DNA from 2 places in the Blautia sp. DFI.1.216 genome. Region 2 is predicted to be linked to the other one. Evidence: riboswitches for the same ligand, from Rfam matches in the RefSeq annotation. Region 2 holds a riboswitch; the other holds the start of a gene.

Region 1 (10,017 bases), on a different contig from region 2:
CCGGCATGGCAAGCAGTTTCTCCATGGCTTCATATCCTTTCGCTTCCGTCTGGTTCGTCTCAATGACAAAGTCCGGATCCAGTTCCAGATGATGGTCATAAAGTGCCTCCACAAAGCCCCGGTATCTCGCTTCATTATGACATTCTCCGATATAACCAATATTTGTGTGACCCAGCTCGATCAGATGCTCAACCGCCATAAATGCAATCTTTTCCCCGTCACATACAACTTCATCTACAACTCCGGAAGATGCATTTCGATTCACACATACCACATTCTTATATTTCTTTCGAAAAAGCGCCAGTGCTTCTTTATTACATTTTCCGATCACGATCAGACCATCACAGTGCCCTTCTGTCTGTTCATACATCTTCTCAATAATATCTGCTATATTTTCCCTTCTGCACCGCTTGTCACTGGAAAAAATAGCCCGGTACCACACCTGAGACAAAATACAGTTATTTCGATGAATCTCTGTTTCTACCACTCTCAGCTGTTCATCAAAAAAAGGATCCACATGCGCAGAGTCGGTCCTTGTCATCAAAATATTTATATAGCAGGTTTTCTCCTCTGCAGAACTGCTCCCGGTTTTCAATCTTCGGGCGGCTTCATTTGGCACATAATTTAACTCTATTGCTGCCTTACGTATACGTTCTCTTACCTGAGGAGAAGAACATTTATAATCCGGATTATTTAACACTCTGGAAACGGTCGCAGATGATACCTGCGCCCGTTTCGCGATTTCCTTGATTGACATTTTCTCTTCCCTTTATTTTTCCATAAATTTTATAAAGCAACAATTTAGATGCCAGATTTAATAATAGGTTTTGTTCATCATATTCTCTATTTCATACTTTGTCAATATAAATTATATGTTTTATCCCTCATAAATCTGATCAAACACTCCGCCATCAGAGAAATATGTTTCCTGCGCTTCTTTCCAGCCACCAAAATCATCAATAGTCACAAGGTTAATATCCAGATCAAATACATCAGAATACTCTTTCAGAATGTCTTCATTAGATGGTCTGTAATAGTTATCTCCCGCAATTCTCTGGGCTTCATCAGAATACAGATAATTCAGATACTCTGTAGCCACATCTCTGGTTCCTTTTTCATCTACAACTGTATCTACCACTGCTACAGACGGCTGTGCCAGGATACTGATACTTGGAGTTATGATCTCATAATCATCCGGATAATCCTTTACAGAAAGATAAGCCTCATTTTCCCATGCGATCAGTACATCACCCTGTCCGTTCTCTACGAAAGAAGTAGTCGCTCCTCTTGCACCGGAATCCAGAACCAATACATTCTGATACAGCTTCTTAATGAAGTCCTTAATCTGATCTTCATCTCCATTAAATTTATCCTTCGCATACGCCCATGCTGCCAGATAATTCCATCTTGCACCACCGGAAGTCTTTGGATTCGGAGTAATCACGCCTACACCATCTTTTACCAGATCATCCCAGTCCTTAATCCCCTTTGGATTTCCTTTTCTCACAAGGAATACAATTGTTGAAGTATATGGAGAACTGTCATCCGGAAATTCATCAATCCATCCGTCATCGATCAGTCCTGCATTCTGAATAGCATCCACATCATATTCCAGTGCCAGAGTAACTACATCCGCTTCCAGTCCATTGGCAACCTCAAGTGCCTGCTTACCGGAACCTCCATGAGACTGTGTAATATCCACATCCTGTCCTGTCTTCTCCTTCCAGTGCTCCTGGAATATCTTATTATACTGTTCATAAAGCTCTCTGGTCGGATCATAGGAAACATTCGTAATACTTACGCTGTCTGCCGCATAAACTGTGTTTCCTGCTACTGTCCCTAAAGTAACTACTGCCGCAAGGGCTGCTGCTGCAAATATGATTTTTCTGTTCATAATATTCTTCCTCCTCTGAAATGTGTTTACAAACTTGACTTGTAACTTTTTCTTCTCAAGAGAACTTTTTTATTTCACTTATCATTTATGCTCTGTTCTCTTGCTGATGAGGTATTATAAACATAGTTTTCATATAAATAAAATATGAATATCTGAAAACGTTTGCACTATACGATTCTGAGTTTCAATTCATTCATGAGTTTCCATCTCTATAACGCCAAAAAAGAGCCCTTACTTATCACAAATACAAGATCTTCTTCTCTTATTTTCTGTTTTGTGAAAACGTATTCACCATATAAATCAACTATGATATCTATCTTTTATCTGTTCAGTGTACACTCACCCATCACATCTGCTTGCAGAATCGACAAAAACCTGCATTTACATCCCATTGACTTTTCCAGATGCTTGTGTTACTCTAACACAAGAAAATCTGCATATAGATGATAACAACGGGAGCCTGTGTGACAGGCTGAGAGGAAGATTGATCTTCGACCGCACCTGATATGGATAATGCCAGCGTAGGGACTGTATTTGTATATTAAAATCTGCCAGTGTGTTATTCGGCAGATTTTTTTGTAGGATTTTATTTATTTCCTGCACAACTAATCAACTTTTTCATTTCAAGGAGGTTCATTATGAACACAGACAGATCAAAAACACTCAGAATGGTCATGCTCGCCATGATGGTTGCCATCGGCGTTGTCATCTCACCCATTCTGAGAATCGAGGGTATGTGCCCTACTGCACACCTGATAAACATCGTCTGCTCCGTACTTCTGGGACCGTGGTATTCACTTCTTTGTGCCACTCTCATCGGAATCATCCGAATGATGTTTATGGGTATCCCGCCACTTGCACTGACAGGTGCCGTATTCGGCGCATTTTTATCAGGCGTTTTCTACCGCGCTTCTCATGGAAAGATTATCTGCGCAGTAATCGGTGAGATCTTCGGAACCGGTATTATCGGCTCTCTGGTTTCCTATCCTGTGATGGCATTTCTCATGGGCAGAAGCGGACTGAACGCATTTTTCTACACACCAATGTTTCTGGCAGCAACCTGCATGGGCGGTACTATCGCCTATTTTTTCCTGAAAGCATTAAGTCACGCAGGAATGCTTGCCAAATTTCAGCAAAGCCTTGGAGCAAAAGTATATGACCGTAAATCAGACAAATCCCAGACAACTGACCCGAGCAGCCCAACCGCTGATTCACTGCATCACTAATCCGATTTCTATTCATGACTGCGCTAATATTATTCTGGCGGCCGGAGGCCGCCCGATCATGGCAGAACATCCGGCAGAAGTAGCTGAGATCACCAGAAGTTCTCATGCACTGGCACTGAATCTTGGAAATATCACCGATGCGCGTATGAAATCCATGCCGGAATCTCTGAAAACTGCTGCCAGTCTCCATATCCCTGTTATGCTTGATCTGGTAGGAACTGCCTGCAGCAATCTGCGTTACGAATTCGCGCAGAATCTTATGAACATCCACATGCCCGAACTCCTTAAAGGAAATATGTCTGAACTTCTTGCCATGTCCGGACAGACCGCACATGCAATCGGAATTGACGCAGGCGTACAGGATGTACTTACAGACGCCAATCGTTCCCATCTGAAAGAACTTTTCCAGGAAAAGGCTTCCCGGTGGAATACCACACTTCTTATCACAGGCAAGGAAGATATGATCGTCTCTGCCAATAAGTGTGAATTTATTACAAACGGTACTCCTGCCATGTCACAGATCACAGGAACCGGATGTATGCTTGGAATGATCTGTGCCACCTATCTGGCAGTTACAGACCCATTTACAGCAGCCCTCTCAGCAGCCAGAGAATTTGGCACAGCAGGAGAAAGAGCAGAGAAAAACAGCTCCGGACCCGGAAGCTTCCAGACAGAGCTGTTCGATCAGTTTTACAATCTTTTATAATCTGTAGTTTATCAATAATTTTTTTCATAAAAAAGTTCCCGTCAGACAATATGGATAAATTTCTTCCATATCATCTGCGGGAACTTTTTATACTATTTCCGCACTGCGCATCTTTCCCAGTTCTCGTCTCGCAAACACAATTGCCAACACAAATACCGCCGCATCTGCGATTGGTCCTGCATACATCACTCCATCAATTCCCATAAACAACGGAAAGATAATGATCAATGGCAGAAGAAAAATCACCTGTCGTGTCAGAGACATTACAATACCCAGCTTCGCCATACCGATAGAGGTAAAGAAACCGGAAGATACTGGCTGGATACCGTTTACAAAGGTCATAAACATAAATATTTTCAGATAACGTTCTGCAAACTGAAAATACAGATCACTTCCTGTTCCGAAGATACCCACGATCTGGTGTGGAAATATCTGGAAACAGAAAAAGAATATCGTTGCAATTACTGTACAGGCAGTTACAGAATAACGGTATGCCTGTCGTACTCTGTCATATTTCTTTGCTCCGTAATTAAATCCCCAGATTGGCTGACTGCCCTGAGAAATTCCGATACAGATTGCCATAAATACCTGATTAACTTTGGAAATAACCCCAACACAGGCAATTGGAATATCACTTCCATATACAGAATTTGCTCCGTAATAACGTAGAATATTATTCAATACGATCTGCACGATTGCCATTGCAATCTGATTAATACAGGAAGCAAGTCCCAGAGAAATAATTGCCCCCAGATATGACAGTTTCGGTTTCAGCATCTCACCGGACAGATACATTTTTCGGAACTTACAAAAATACACAATTACCAGAACTCCAGAAGCAACCTGTCCGATCACTGTTGCCCATGCAGCACCTTTAATCCCCCATCCAAATCCAAAAATAAACAGCGGATCCAGAATAGTATTAATAATCGCACCTATCATAATGCAGACCATAGAATAAGTCGGACTTCTGTCTGCTCTGACCACATGATTCCCGCCGACAGACAAAATATAAAATGGAAGTCCAAATGCAGTAATACCTGTATAATCAACAGCATAAGGCATAACATCTGCAGTTGCCCCGAACAATGTCAGAAGTGGTTTCAGGAACATCAGTACAATCACAGCAAGTATCAGACCACTGATTGCCAGTGACGACAACGCAGTACCTGCAATCCCGCTGGCTTTCTTCTCCTGTCCTGCCCCCATTTCCAGATTATAATTTGATGCACCGCCAATTCCCAAAAGCAATGCCAGCGCAGTTGCGACCGTTGTAACAGGAAACGCCAAATTTGTAGCTGCATTTCCCAGCATCCCCACACCCTGGCCAATAAAAATCTGGTCCACGATATTATACATCGCACTGACCAGCATACTGATGATCGCAGGAATCGCAAACTTAGCGATCAGTCCACCCACGGGTGCTGTACCCAACGGATTCTGTGCCTGCGAATTTATTTCCTGCGTACTTTGGTTACTTTTTCCCAAATAAACTCCTTCCTCTCTTTACATATTTGACACAATTTCTATCCCTGATAAATAATAACACACTTGTAGGAATAACTTTTATTATGCCGTTTCTTTATGCCGTATTATTTACTTTAACATTTATTCTCCTTCTCTGCAACGAAAAAGCAGGGGATTTATTGCATCCGTCAATAAATCACTCCTGCTTCTATTCTTAATGCCATCACTTTATGAACATTTTATATTTATTTTTCATACAAATCCTCTGATATTTTCTATACCTCCTCCAGACAAAACAGTCTAGCACTAACCGGATTTGGAAATTCTACGGTTAACTCTCCAGCCTCTTTATTCCACTTATAATTACATGGTTCTGCTTTCGGATAACCACATACCACTTTCAAATCCTGACCTTTTCTGTGCTCAACAGGAATTGTTGCAAAAGCAGTCTGACTGTTTCTTCTCCATACAGCCACATAATCTTTCTTACCTGCATTCAATCCCATGCTCACCCACGGATCGCGATATTTAGAAAGACCTAATGGCCAGAACGGTACTGCATTCTTGATATCTACACGGATTGTTTTATAATATGAGATTGCCTCTTTTACAAGATCAAATCTTTCCTGACTCAGATTTACCAGATGACCGCTCTGATGGATTCGAAGTAGTATTGCATTAACCATATTGAAAATTACTTCTTCCTTATCGCCTTCAGTCAGAGGATAAGACCAAATAGCAGCCTGCTCGGGCGTTAATGCCATTGGAGAATTTGCTGCGATTGTAGCATATCTTATATAGTCTTCCTGGTCACTGGTAGACTGAATGCTGTAACGTGAAAGCATTGCATAATCCATTCTCAGACCACCGCTTGAACAATTCTCAATAACCAGATCCGGATATTTTACAAAAATCCCATCCAGCCATTTCAGGTATGCACGGTTATGACCAAGAAGTCCATCACCTGCACTGTCCGCGTTCAGTTCTGTTCCAATTCCCGGTTCAATGTTGTAATCCATCTTAATATATCCAACGCCATATTCATTTACAAGACGATCGATAACTTCTGTTGCATGAGCAATAACTTCTGGATTACGGAAATCAAGCTGATATCGGCTTCTGTCATAAACCTTTTTTCCATGTCTCATAAAGTACCAGTCATCCGGAACCTTATCTGCTTTCGGGCATTTGATTCCCATAACTTCAAGTTCCAGCCATACTCCAGGGACCATTCCTTTCGAACGGATATAATCCATCACTTCTTTTAAGCCGCCCGGAAATCTTTCTTTGGATGGCAGCCATTCTCCAACACCATCCCACCAGAATCCTGCTGAATACCATCCACAGTCAACACAGAAATATTCGCAACCCGCTTCTTTTGCTTTATCAATCAGCGGAAGTTCTTTTTCTGTCGTAGGGTCTCCCCACAGACAATTCATATAGTCGTTAAAGATTACCGGAAGTTTTTCATTATCTTTATTCTTTCTTCTGATAGCACGACGATATTTTGTAAGTTCTCCTGCTGCCTCTTCCACATCTCCACATGCAGAACCGACACTTACCGGAACACTTGCAAAAGTATCACCCGGTTTCAAATTCTTCCACCAGTGAGACTGATGTTCTGTGGGGCCGGATAACTGCAAATACATATGTCCATCCTGATCACTGATTTCCCAGTACCAGGAACCATTCTGCTCAATCTGCCAGAACAGGATAGAATCTGTTTCTTTATTCTTCAGGCATCCCATAGGAAGATAATTCTTAGTAGACCAGTTTCCGGTATTTCCAACACTGATTGTCTGAGAAGAACGTCTTACTTTATCCGGCTGTGAAATAGACATACCTAGCTGATCCATACTGAAACGGTTCCAGATTAATTCCTTCTGCCATGCATTGCGTGCAATCAGAACTTCCAGTTTTTCATCAGTACTTAAAAGACCTTCTTTGTCAATACCAAGCAATGCAAAAGAAGATACATACTCAACTCCCAGATCTTCTTCTCCATTATTTTTTAACTCTGTCCAGCTTCTGATCACAGAGATTCCATCATAGAACTGAATATTACTGCATACTTCCAGTCCTGTAGGTTTATCTTCCATAAGGATCTCAAGTTTTCTTCCTGTCTCGTTTCGATAATCTTTCATATCTTTATATTTCAGGCGATAGCCAGGAGCAGTATAAGTATACTTTGTTCCATGGCGTTCACCCGGACGGTTTAAACCTGAAAGCAACACTTCTACCGGTCTGAAAGAAGCTGTTCCTTCACAGGAATTAATATCATTTTCATCAAACGGTAAGTTTGAAAAATGTAATAACTTAATCTCATTCTCATCTGTGATCTCATAGACCATGTTTAAATTATTTTCTTTAATTTCAATTCTCTTCATGATGTCTCACCAATACTTTCTTCTCTAAACTTATTCTCAATTTGCATCAACCTTTGACAGAACCACTCATTAAGCCTGCAAGGAAATATTTCTGCAGGAACAGGAAAATGATAGTTACCGGAATTACCGCGATAACAGATCCGGCCATCAGACCACCCCAGTCAATAGTATTTGCACCTTTGAATAACATGATCGCCGGTGTCAGTGTTCTGTATTTATCTGTAGAGATAAAGATGTAACCAAACATAAACTCGTTCCATGCATTAATAAATGCATATAATCCGGTAGAAATCAGACTTGGAACAGATAATGGTAAAATAATCTTGAAAATCGTCTGTGCTTTTCCACATCCGTCAATCTCAGCCGCCTCTTCCAGTGCCATCGGTACAGTATCGAAGAAACTGCTCATCATAAACGTACACAGCGGTATAACGAAAGTTGTATATGCCAGAATCAGACAAAGGTAAGTTTCCAGAATATGGAATTTCTGCATGATCATATATAACGGAACCAACAGAAGAACACCAGGGATCATCTGAGACAACATCATTGCAAAGTTGGAAACCTTTACAAGTTTCTGTTTATAGTAACGACTTAATGCATATCCTGCCATTACAGCAATTACCATAGAAAGTCCACAGGCAATTACAGATACGATAAAACTGTTCTTAATATAATTTATAAACCCTGCCTGGAACAGTACCTTCTTAAAATTCTCCAACGTAGGTGCATGAATCACAAAAGAAGGAATCGCCGTACGAATCTCGTCTTTTGGCTTAAATGCTGAAATCACCATCCAGATAAATGGGAATACACAATATATGGCAATTATAATAAGAAGAATATATGAAACGGTTTTTACAATCGTTTGATTTTTTTTATTCAACATATTTCCTTTTCCTCCTTTTAGCTTAAATCATCACTGATTTTCATTCTCTTTCTGTAATAGAAAAGGAACATAATAAACATCGCAGTAAACATCATCGTTGACAATGCAGACGCAGCGCCAACATCAAAGGTCTTCATTGAATACCTGTAGATCATGATTGGAAGTGTCTCTGTTGCATAGTTCGGTCCTCCCTCTGTCATAACCCAGATAAAGTCGAAGTTAATTGCAGTCCAGATAATATGAATAAATACAATTACAAGCGATACAGATTTCAACTGTGGTAAAGTAATTTTGAAAAATCTTGTAAACATTCCAGCACCATCTACTGCTGCCGCTTCATTCAAATCTGCTGGAATAGACTGCATTGCAGACAGGAATGAAATTGTATAATACGGGAAAGATCTCCAGATATTTACAAAAATTACAGTTGCCATTGCATATCTGGAATCACCAAGAAAATTAATCTTTTCAGAAATAAGTCCCACTTTCAGAAGCAGGTAATTGATAATACCAAAGTCTGGATTTAACATCCAGTCCCATGTCATACCTGCAACAATAATTGGAACCAGCCATGGGATAAATACTAAAGTACGGAAGATTGCTCTTCCTTTAAATTTCTGATTCAATAAAACTGCAGTAAGCATACCCATAATATATTCACCAGCTACAGAAAATACTGTCCAGAAAATTGTGTTTCTTATTGCCTGTGCAAAGTGTTCATCTGATACTACTTTCTTAAAGTTATCCAGACCGGCAAAACCTGTCATACTCTTATTGATCAGATGTACGTGTGAAAAAGCATCATGAAGAACCTTTCCCAGAGGATATGCAATCAGGCAGGCAAGGAAAATAAGAGCCGGCAGTAACATAACCAAAGCATATCTTCTTGCCTGCTGATCTCTTGTCAGTTTTCCGTCCGTTTTTTTCAGTAATTTTGACATATATAGCCTCCTATCTAAACATTTTCAGATAAGAAAAGCTGGAATGCTTTCACATCCCAGCATTTCTTTTAAAACGTTTATTCGCTCAGTTCACCATTTTCCTGTAAAGATGCATTTACTGCGTCACTCAGCCAGGAAGCTGCTTCTTCTGCAGTTTTACCTTCCTGAAGGACCTTAGCGATAGAATCTACCATTGCCTGATTGATTCCGCTTAATGTTACAGGAGGGAATGTTACACCTGTGTCAGCCAGTGCTGAGAAGTCTTTACTCCATTTGGAATCTGTAGATACATCAGAACGTGGGGATCTGTCAGCAAATGCTGCTTCCTGCCATTCTTTGCTGCAGAATGCTGTTGCAAGATCAAATGCTTCGTCCTTGTTCTCGCTGCCTTCCATAATAAACATTGGTTTACACTCCATGTATGTAGCAGGCTGTCCATCAGCTGGGTATGGAATCGGAGCTACAGATACATCACCCATAGTATCCGAGTTAGAAGATTCTCTCTCT
Region 2 (5,578 bases):
AGATGACTGGCATCTCCTTTTTATTTATCTCATGCATTTGAAGAAATTCAGCTGTCCGGTAATCAATCTGTAATAAGCGAGAGAAAGCCGGGGGCTTACAGGGAAATTTACATTATAACAGATGAATATTGGGAAAGATGAGAGTGAACAGAGTTCATGAAGGGGTGCACCACCGCGGGTGTATTCTTTTGTGGACTCTTTTTTATGTTGTAGAGGCCGGACCTTCTTTTCCCGGAAAGGAGAAAGTATGCTTATTACTGTTAATGGAAAAACAAAAGAATTGCAGAATACTCTTACAATAGGGCAATATCTGGAGGAAAACAGCTATGTGCCCAGCCAGATCGCAGTAGAATTAAATGAAAGAATTCTGTCAAAAGCCGAGTACAGCACTACTGTTTTACATGAAAATGACATACTGGAAATAGTCAGCTTCATGGGAGGTGGAAGATAAACAGGAATATCCTGATATCACATTATAATATACGAAAGAAGGACTTAAATTATGAGTACAAATAATGAAGACAAACTGATTTTGGGAGGTCATGAATTTACTTCCCGTTTTATTCTGGGATCCGGAAAATTTTCTCTGGATCTGGTGAAAGCATGTATTGAAAAGGCAGATGCGCAGATCATCACTTTGGCTCTGCGTCGTGCCAATGAAGGTGGACTGGCAAATATTCTGGACTATATTCCGAAAAATGTTACTCTTCTTCCCAATACTTCAGGTGCCAGAAATGCAGAAGAAGCAGTTCGTATTGCCAGACTTTCCAGAGAAATCGGATGCGGTGATTTCGTAAAGATCGAAGTGATCCATGATTCAAAATATCTGCTTCCGGATAACTATGAAACTGTTAAAGCTACAGAAATTCTTGCAAAAGAAGGATTTGTAGTAATGCCTTATATGTACCCGGATCTGAATGCAGCCAGAGATCTGGTAAATGCCGGAGCTGCCTGCATCATGCCGCTGGGTTCTCCGATCGGCTCTAATAAAGGTCTGTGCACTAAGGAATTTATCCAGATTTTGATTGACGAAATTGAGCTCCCGATCATTGTAGATGCAGGAATCGGACGTCCTTCTCAGGCGTGTGAAGCCATGGAGATGGGGGCATCTGCAGTTATGGCAAATACTGCGATTGCTACAGCAGGTGATGTGCAGATAATGGCTGAAGCATTTAAAAAAGCTATTGAAGCAGGACGAAGTGCATACCTTGCCGGACTGGGAAGAACCCTGGAAAAAGGTGCAAGCGCATCCTCTCCACTGACTGGTTTTCTTCATGAGTAATAAATAAAAAATCATTCTAAGATGCATTATTTTAGAGGATTGCTATAACTGCGGAGTAGGTATTAATTTATAGGAAAACGAAAGTTGCCAAATGGTAATAAAGAGGAGAAAACATCAATGGAAACAACAGAAAAAAATATGGAACATGGGGAACACTTCAACGAAAGTATTGTCAATGAAGTGATTCTGGAAGATATGAAAAAGAACAGGATCGATCATATGAAATATCTTCCGGGAATGGAAGTACTGGAAGAATCAGACGTGATGGATCAGGTTATTTCTGCCATGAATGCTTACGATTATGATAAATATACAGAGGCAGATGTACGCAGGGCACTTGCTCATGATAACCGTACACCAGAGGATTTTCAGGCACTGCTGTCTCCGGCTGCATTGCCTCTTCTGGAGGAAATCGCACAGGCTGCGCAGAAAGAAACCAGGAAACATTTTGGGAACAGTGTGTATATGTTTACCCCTGTTTATATTGCAAATTACTGTGAGAATTACTGTATTTACTGCGGATTTAACTGCCATAATAAGATCCGCAGAGCAAAGCTGAATGCAGAAGAGATTGATAAGGAAATGGCTGCTATCGCAAAGACAGGACTGCAGGAAATTCTGATTCTCACAGGAGAGAGCAGAGCAAAATCTGATGTAAAATATATCGGAGAAGCATGTAAGATTGCCCGGAAATATTTCAAAGTAATCGGACTTGAAGTTTATCCTATGAATTCAGATGAGTATGCACATCTCCATGAATGCGGAGCTGATTATGTAACGGTATTCCAGGAGACTTATAATTCAGATAAGTATGAAACTCTGCATCTTGCAGGGCACAAGCGTATATTTCCTTATCGTCTGAACGCACAGGAACGTGCTTTAAAGGGTGGTATGCGAGGAGTAGGATTTGCTGCACTTCTGGGACTGGATGATTTCCGTAAGGATGCTTTTGCCACCGGATATCATGCATATCTTTTGCAGAGAAAATATCCTCATGCAGAGATTGCATTTTCATGTCCGAGACTTCGGCCGATCATCAACAATGACCGTATTAATCCTATGGATGTACATGAACCACAGCTGCTTCAGGTGGTCTGCGCCTATCGTCTGTTCATGCCATTTGCAAGCATTACGGTATCTACCAGAGAGTGTGAGCGTGTACGCGATAACCTGGTTGGAATTGCTGCGACAAAGATTTCAGCAGGAGTCAGCACAGGAATCGGAAGTCATGTGGAGGATATCGAAGATAAAGGAGATGACCAGTTTGAGATTTCAGACGGAAGGTCTGTAGATGAAGTCTATAAGGCACTTTTGGATCATGATCTTCAGCCGGTTATGAATGATTATGTGTACCTCTAAAATGCAGAAAAATCCTTATGAAAATGTAATTGCAGTGACCAACCGCTCCCTGTGTCAACGTCCCTTTGCAGAACAGATCGAGCGTGTATGCAGCCTTCATCCGAAGGCGGTTATTCTGAGGGAAAAGGATCTGCCGGAGGAAGAATATTCTCGTCTGGCAGAGCAGATACTGGAAATCTGTAAGAGATATCAGGTTCCCTGCATATTACATACCTATGTAAACGTAGCAGAAAAACTGCATCATCCATACATTCATCTGCCAATATTTCTGTTGGAAAAATATGAGGGAAAGCTTGGAGGTTTCCGGCAGATCGGAAGTTCGGTCCACTCCGTAGAAGATGCATTGAAAGCAGAAAGTCTGGGAGCTGATTATCTTACGGCAGGACATATTTATACAACTGACTGTAAAAAAGGACTTCCACCCAGAGGACTGGAATTTCTGGAGAATGTCTGTAAAGCAGTAAAGATTCCTGTATATGCCATAGGAGGGATACATCCGGGAACAGGACAGTTAAATGAGATTATGGAACATGGTTCAGCCGGTGGATGTATTATGTCAGATATGATGAAGATATAGTAAATAAAAAGCCGTATTTCAACAATCAAACATGTTGAAATACGGCTTTTATAAAAGCATCATTCATCAAAAATAGTAACAATTTCACCATCCAGAATACGGTTTGTATTCTTTACGGCACAGAAGTTTCCGCACATACTGCAGGTGTCTTCTTTCTCAGGTTTGGCCTCTGCGCGGTAGCGTCTTGCTTTCTCAGGATCCATGCTGAGTTTGAACATTTCTTCCCAGTCAAGACGTTTTCTCGCTTCGCTCATCTTATAATCCCATTCTGCGGCACCGGGAACTCCTTTGGCAATATCAGCAGCATGAGCAGCAATTTTGGCAGCGATAATTCCCTCTTTTACATCAGCTGCATTTGGCAGACGAAGATGTTCTGCAGGTGTTACATAGCAGAGGAAAGCAGCACCTGAATAAGCAGCAATCGCACCGCCGATTGCGGAAGTAATGTGGTCATATCCGGGAGCAACATCTGTTACAAGCGGTCCAAGTACATAGAAAGGAGCGCCATGGCAAAGAGTTTTCTGGATTTCCATATTAGCTGCAATCTGGTTCAGCGGCATGTGGCCGGGTCCCTCGATCATAACCTGAACATCCTTTTCCCATGCACGTTTGGTAAGCTCACCGAGAGTGATCAGCTCTTCAATCTGTGCAGTATCAGTTGCATCTGCAATACATCCGGGACGACATGCATCTCCCAGACTTAAAGTGATATCATACTCTCTGCAGATATCAAGAATTTCATCAAAATGTTCATAGAACGGGTTCTCTTTTCCTGTCATTTCCATCCATGCGAACATAATAGAACCACCTCTGGAAACAATGTTCATGAGACGTTTATTCTGTTTGAAACGTGCTGCGGTTGCACGATTCATACCGCAGTGGATAGTCATAAAATCCACGCCGTCTTCTGCATGCATACGTACGATATCAATCCACTCTTCAGAAGTAATCTTGCCAAGTGCTTTGTGATAATATACTACTGCGTCGTAGATCGGAACAGTACCGATCATTGCCGGACATTCGGATGTAAGTTTGCGGCGGAAGCTTCTGGTATCTCCGTAGGAGCTGAGATCCATGATGGCTTCTGCACCCATTTCTACTGCTGAATGTACCTTTTCATATTCCATATCAACGTCTTTCCAGTCTCTGGAAACACCTAAATTTACATTGATCTTGGTGGTCAGCTTTGCACCGACACCGCTCGGACTGATGCTCTTGTGATTTTTGTTGCAGGGAATAATTACCTGTCCTTTTGCAATCAGTTCTCTTAATTCTTCCACGTCAAAGTGTTCTTTTTCTGCTACGATTTCCATCTGTGGTGTGATGATTCCCTGACGTGCCGCGTCCATCTGCGTTGTATACTGTGTCATTTTTTCCTCCTTGCCCTGCACTGTGGGCTCTTAATTGCTGCACATAGTAATAGATAAACAGCAATATTAAATGAACTGCGCCTCCTGCATACAGCAGGGACTTGCACCTGCGCATATTCGTAAGTTTTTAAGTAAACTATTGGTGTGACAGAGAGTGGTGCCCCCGGTCTGTCGTGGCAATATTTTATTGCCTTTCAGGCGTGTGAAATCATTTGCCTGACTATTTGTCCGCAATTAAAACAGGGGGGAGATAATATGATATGTCCGTTCAGAGTAAAAGGAAAACTGCAATATGCCAACAAGCATATTGCAGTGTGGAAGAACTATAACTTTCCCTACGTTGGCATTATCCAAATCAGGTAATGGGTTAAAGCGATACAGCTTACTCTCAGCCTGTTTACACAAGCACCCCTTGTCTCAATTACAATCAGTGTATCACTCAGATATGGGAAAGTCAATATAAAATTTTGGCTACGTCATTGATAACGTAGCCGGATTTATGCAATTGCTATGGATAACTATGGTCAGACTAAGGACATATTATAGGCTTTGGAATCAGAATGCCATACTTTGTTTTTCACTTTTTTATTGGCAATTACCTTAATGCCGTACTTGGTATTCTTTTTCATTCCGGTGAGTGTAAAGAAATTGGAAGTTGTTGTTTTTACTTTTTTGAAAGAACTGCTTCCCGGATATTTTATGTAAATACTGTAATTGTCTGCACCGGCAGTTCTGTTCCATTTTACGCTCATGGAGCTGTTTGTGTTGCCTGCTTTCTGAAGAGTGATGACATTGGAAATATATCTGTCCGTAGAGGTTGAACTTACATACCGTTTATTTCCCAGAACCAGGTAAGGGTAAATCTTCACCTGATAAAATGTATTGCCGGATATTGGAATGGTAAAGGAATATCTGGTATTAAAATATTTAGTTATAAGTTTGTGGGCTGCAGAACTCTGGTATACAACCTTATAACCTGTAATGGAGTTT

The links. A riboswitch is a leader RNA that binds a small molecule or an ion and turns the genes downstream of it on or off. The one in region 2 is predicted to bind thiamine pyrophosphate.
Region 1: linked by a shared signal. The riboswitch ahead of thiW (energy coupling factor transporter S component ThiW) and the one ahead of thiC (phosphomethylpyrimidine synthase ThiC) in region 2 are both predicted to bind thiamine pyrophosphate.

Annotation. Positions count from the first base shown of each region.
Region 1 is NZ_JAJDML010000056.1:12,436-22,452, reverse strand. It holds gene LJE11_RS16140 (LacI family DNA-binding transcriptional regulator) at 1-757, opposite strand, end outside; gene LJE11_RS16135 (sulfate ABC transporter substrate-binding protein) at 878-1,894, opposite strand; TPP riboswitch at 2,337-2,440, shown strand; gene thiW (energy coupling factor transporter S component ThiW) at 2,533-3,120, shown strand; gene thiM (hydroxyethylthiazole kinase) at 3,050-3,826, shown strand; gene LJE11_RS16120 (MATE family efflux transporter) at 3,914-5,314, opposite strand; gene LJE11_RS16115 (glycoside hydrolase family 36 protein) at 5,569-7,680, opposite strand; gene LJE11_RS16110 (carbohydrate ABC transporter permease) at 7,727-8,569, opposite strand; gene LJE11_RS16105 (carbohydrate ABC transporter permease) at 8,587-9,510, opposite strand; gene LJE11_RS16100 (extracellular solute-binding protein) at 9,588-10,017, opposite strand, start outside.
Region 2 is NZ_JAJDML010000007.1:20,762-26,339, forward strand. It holds gene thiS (sulfur carrier protein ThiS) at 248-451, shown strand; gene LJE11_RS04240 (thiazole synthase) at 503-1,282, shown strand; gene thiH (2-iminoacetate synthase ThiH) at 1,400-2,641, shown strand; gene LJE11_RS04250 (thiamine phosphate synthase) at 2,643-3,218, shown strand; gene thiC (phosphomethylpyrimidine synthase ThiC) at 3,278-4,588, opposite strand; TPP riboswitch at 4,903-5,011, opposite strand; gene LJE11_RS04260 (fibronectin type III domain-containing protein) at 5,113-5,578, opposite strand, start outside.